Regions from separate parts of the Pinisolibacter sp. DMC19 genome, predicted to be linked through region 2. Evidence: predicted binding sites of a transcription regulator. Region 2 holds the regulator's gene; the other holds the start of a gene.
The links. Region 2 encodes HrcA, which represses chaperone genes, less so after heat shock. Its sites were predicted from a motif close to GTTAGCACTCNCNNNNNGNGAGTGCTAAC; they were not measured.
Positions count from the first base shown of each region.

Region 1 (2,403 bases), on a different contig from region 2:
GATATGTTCTTCATGGCACTTCCCCAGGTTTCCATGCTCTCGCGGTGGAGGCTCGTGGAACACGACGTCCCGGAGCGCCGACGCTGCGCGCGTCTTCGCATCAGCTTCCGAACGCGCGACCGCGGAGCCTCGCGGTCTTCACGACGGCGAGTGCCGAGATCGGCGTGATCGACTTTCGGGACGAAACTCTTTCGACGAGAAACAATCGGTCGCGCAGCGTTAACAGATTGCTAATTCGGCGATCGTCATCGTTAAAACCGCCTGACGTTGCGGAATGTCAGGGCAATCAGGCAGTAGAAATTCTCTGCAACCAAGATTACGTGACGGGCATTGTGGTCATCCGGGGCGTGCCGGACGACCGCCGATTCGACACCGGTACGTCTCTGCGGACCGTCAAGAGAGAAAGCCCCCGGCGCACCGCGTCGGGGGGCTCTTGTCGTGTCGTTCGAGCATCAATGCAGGCGGAAGATCCCGTCGACGCGCTTCCATTCGGACGCGGCGATCATCTTGGTGTGGGCCACTTCGACCGAGTGGATCGGTCCGTCGAGCTCGCGCTCCCAGAAGTCGAGGAACTTCTCGAGCTCGGGAAACCTCGGTGCCATGTCGTAGTCCTGCCAGAGGTAGCTCTGCAGCAGGAGCGGACGATCGGGCATCCGATAGAGGATGTGGGCGGTGGTGAGCGAATAGCCTTCCAGCTGACGGCGGAAGGCATCGTCGACGATCGGTTGCGGCATGGTGGACCCTCCTCGCTGTGGCGACGCGGACAGAACGTCGCCCCCTCTTCCATGCAACGCCGATACCAGTTAATAGTGTTTGAAATCATACACTTGGCAGCATCGTGGCGAGAGTGCTGCCAGATCGGTCGACGATGGCCGAGCGCACCGCGCCGGCCTTTCGGAACCATCCGCCGGGCACGGCCGTTTCGCGCCTCGACGCCGCCGTCTGGCACTCCCATCCACGGAGTGCCAACTTTTTTCACGCCCCCTCTTGAAGCCGCCGACGCCACTGCCCAGATGAGCCGCACCGGCTCCGTGCTCTGCCCTCCGGCAGACGCTGTTCATTCCATGGGCACGACGGACCGGCCGGCAGGGAGCCCCGCAGGGTCCCGAAACCAACTCTCTGTCCCTATCGGAGGATGAGATCCATGAAGTTCCGTCCGCTGCACGACCGCGTCGTGGTCAAGCGCATCGAAGCCGAGCAGAAGACCGCCGGCGGCATCATCATTCCGGACACCGCCAAGGAAAAGCCGCAGGAAGGCGAAGTCGTCGCCGTCGGCCCCGGTGCCCGTGACGAGAAGGGCGCCGTCGTCGCCCTCGAGGTGAAGGCCGGCGACAAGGTGCTGTTCGGCAAGTGGTCCGGCACCGAGATCAAGATCGACGGTCAGGACCTCCTGATCATGAAGGAGAGCGACATTCTGGGCATCGTCGCCTGACGCTTCCCGGAACAGTTCCGCACCCTCGACATCAGTTTCCATTCCACCCGGAGTAGACCGAAATGGCAGCCAAGGACGTCAAGTTCTCCATCGATGCGCGCGAGAAGATGCTGCGCGGCGTCGACATTCTCGCCAATGCGGTGAAGGTCACCCTCGGCCCCAAGGGCCGCAACGTCGTCATCGAGAAGTCCTACGGTGCGCCCCGCATCACCAAGGACGGCGTCACCGTCGCCAAGGAGATCGAGCTCGAGGACAAGTTCGAGAACATGGGCGCCCAGATGGTGCGCGAAGTGGCCTCGAAGACCAACGACCTCGCCGGTGACGGCACCACCACCGCCACCGTGCTCGCCCAGGCCATCGTCAAGGAAGGTGCCAAGGCGGTGACCGCCGGCATGAACCCGATGGATCTGAAGCGCGGCATCGACCTCGCGGTGGCCGCCATCGTCAAGGATCTCGAGAAGCGCGCCAAGAAGGTGACCTCGAACGACGAGATCGCCCAGGTCGGCACCATCTCCGCCAACGGCGACACCGAGATCGGCGCCTTCCTCGCCCAGGCGATGCAGAAGGTCGGCAACGAGGGCGTCATCACGGTCGAAGAGGCCAAGACCGCCGTCACCGAACTCGACGTCGTCGAGGGCATGCAGTTCGATCGCGGCTATCTCTCGCCCTACTTCGTGACCAACACGGAGAAGATGCGCGCCGAGCTCGAGGACCCCTACATCCTCATCCACGAGAAGAAGCTGTCGAACCTCCAGGCCATGCTGCCGGTGCTCGAGGCGGTCGTGCAGACCGGCCGTCCGCTGGTCATCGTCGCCGAGGACGTCGAGGGCGAGGCTCTGGCGACGCTGGTGGTCAACAAGCTGCGCGGCGGCCTCAAGGTCGCGGCCGTCAAGGCGCCGGGCTTCGGTGATCGCCGCAAGGCCATGCTCAAGGACATCGCCATCCTGACCGGCGGTCAGGTCGTGTCGGAA
Region 1 is NZ_JBQUZF010000001.1:621,239-623,641, forward strand. Features, by position in the region: gene ACT53U_RS02780 (methyl-accepting chemotaxis protein) at 1-14, opposite strand, end outside; gene ACT53U_RS02785 (usg protein) at 453-734, opposite strand; gene groES (co-chaperone GroES) at 1,145-1,432, shown strand; gene groL (chaperonin GroEL) at 1,495-2,403, shown strand, end outside.
Region 1: a site for HrcA is predicted at 942-970, ahead of groES (co-chaperone GroES). Genes of this name have one in related genera too.

Region 2 (2,403 bases):
GGGTGGCGACGACGATCCGGCCGCCTTCGAGACGACGTGGGGTCATGGACGATCCTCCCTCTCCGGGCCGAGCGATCGCGCTCAGCCGATGATGGTCTTCTGCAGGGCGACGAGCTCGCCGACGCCCTTTTCGGCGAGGCCGAGCAGCGCGTCGAGCTCGGCGCGGGTGAAGGGCTTGCCCTCCGCCGTGCCCTGGATCTCGACGATGCCGCCGGCGCCGGTGATGACGAAGTTGGCGTCGGTCTCGGCGTTGGAATCCTCGGCATAGTCGAGGTCGAGCACCGGGGTGCCGCGATAGATGCCGCAGGAGATCGCCGCGATGTGGTCCTTGAGGACCTCGCCCTTGACCATGTCGCGCGCCTTCATCCAGGCGAGACAGTCGTGCAGCGCGATCCAGGCACCGGTGATCGAGGCGGTGCGGGTGCCGCCGTCGGCCTGGATGACGTCGCAGTCGACGGTGATCTGGCGCTCGCCGAGCGCCTGGAGATCGACCACGGCACGCAGGCTGCGGCCGATCAGGCGCTGGATCTCGTGGGTGCGGCCCGAGGGCTTGCCGGCATTGACCTCACGACGCATGCGGTCGTGGGTGGCGCGCGGCAGCATGCCGTATTCGGCGGTGACCCAGCCGCGGCGCTGGCCGCGCAGCCAGCCCGGCACGTTGTCCTCGAGGCTGGCGGTGCAGAGCACGTGGGTGTCGCCGAACTTCACCAGGCAGGAGCCCTCGGCGTGTTTGGCGACGCCGCGCTCGAGGCTGACGGAGCGCAGTTCGTCGGCGGCGCGTTTGGACGGGCGCATGATCTTCTTTCGTTCGTTCGTCGTTTCGTAGGTCTCCCGTATCCCGCCGGGGGGCAGAGGTAAAGGCCGATCGGGATCGCGGGACGATTGATCGGCCGCCACCGTGATGTACGATCGAGGCCACGGCCCGATCGACGGGTCGACGGATTCAGCATGGCCCAGCCGCCGTTCCTCACCCAACCGCCGATCGCCGCCGGTGCCGGCAGCCTCGCCCAGCTCGACGAGCGCTCGCGCGAGATCTTCCGACGCATCGTCGAGGGCTATCTCGACACCGGCGAACCGGTCGGCTCGCGCAACATCTCGAAACTGCTGCCGATGGCGCTGTCGCCGGCCTCGGTGCGCAACGTCATGGCCGATCTCGAACAGGCCGGCCTGATCTTCGCCCCGCACACCTCGGCCGGCCGGCTGCCGACCGAGAGCGGGCTGCGCTTCTTCGTCGATGCGATGCTCGAGATCGGCGATCTCGGCGAGGGCGAACGCCGCCGCATCGAGGCCGAGATCCGCGCCGCCGGCCGCACGCCGGAAGAGGTGCTGACCGAGGCGAGCCAGATGCTCTCCGGCCTCACGCGCGGCGCCGGTCTGGTGCTCGCCCACAAGGCCGATCTCAGACTGAAGCACATCGAATTCGTCCGGCTCGAGCCGACGCGCGGCCTCGTCGTGCTGGTCGGCGAGGACGGATCAGTCGAAAACCGCGTCGTCGAGCTGCCGCTCGGCCTGCCGCCCTCGGCGCTGGTCGAGGCGACCAACTATCTCAACCGTACCATCCGCGGCCGGACGCTCACCGAGGCGCGGGCCGAACTCGAACGCCTCCAGGGCGAACGGCAGGCGGAACTCGACGACCTGACCGCCCGCGTCGTCGAGGACGGGCTCGCCACCTGGGGCGAGGCGGCGGAGGGCCGGCCGCAGCAGCTGATCGTGCGCGGTCGCGCCAATCTGCTCGACGATCTCCGCGCCGCCGAAGACCTCGAGCGCATCCGCTCGCTCTTCGACGACCTCGAGCGCAACCGCGACCTGATCGAGCTGCTCGGCGACGCCGAGCGCGGCGAGGGCGTGCGCATCTTCATCGGCTCGGAGGCGAAGCTGCATTCGCTGTCGGGGTCGTCGCTGGTGCTGGCGCCCTATCGCGACGCCGAGGCCCGCGTCGTCGGCGTGCTCGGCGTCATCGGCCCGACGCGGCTCCACTACGGCCGCATCGTGCCGATGGTCGACTACACCGCCAAGCTGGTCAGCCGGCTGATCGGGTGAGATCGATTCGGCGCCGTTCGAATCGGATGCGAGACGATCTGGTTCATCGTTCATCCATTTGGTTTCATTGACTTTTCTCAGCATGTGAGAAACCGCGGGCGTCGATTTGGGGCGGGCATCCGAGGGCCCGCAGCCACCGCCCGCCCGAGCCGTCTCGTGCCCCCATTTGCATTGTCCGCCGGGACGCCTACATGAGACGAACCGCGACGCGATCCGCGCCCCCGAGACCCCCGGAGCCCCCCATGACCACGCCCACCGCTTCCTCCCCCGAGAGCTGGCACGGAACCACCATCGTCGCCGTCCGCAAGGGCGCCAAGGTCGTGGTCGCCGGCGACGGGCAGGTGACGCTCGGGGCGACCGTGA
Region 2 is NZ_JBQUZF010000006.1:31,849-34,251, reverse strand. Features, by position in the region: gene rdgB (RdgB/HAM1 family non-canonical purine NTP pyrophosphatase) at 1-46, opposite strand, end outside; gene rph (ribonuclease PH) at 82-795, opposite strand; gene hrcA (heat-inducible transcriptional repressor HrcA) at 949-2,040, shown strand; gene hslV (ATP-dependent protease subunit HslV) at 2,283-2,403, shown strand, end outside.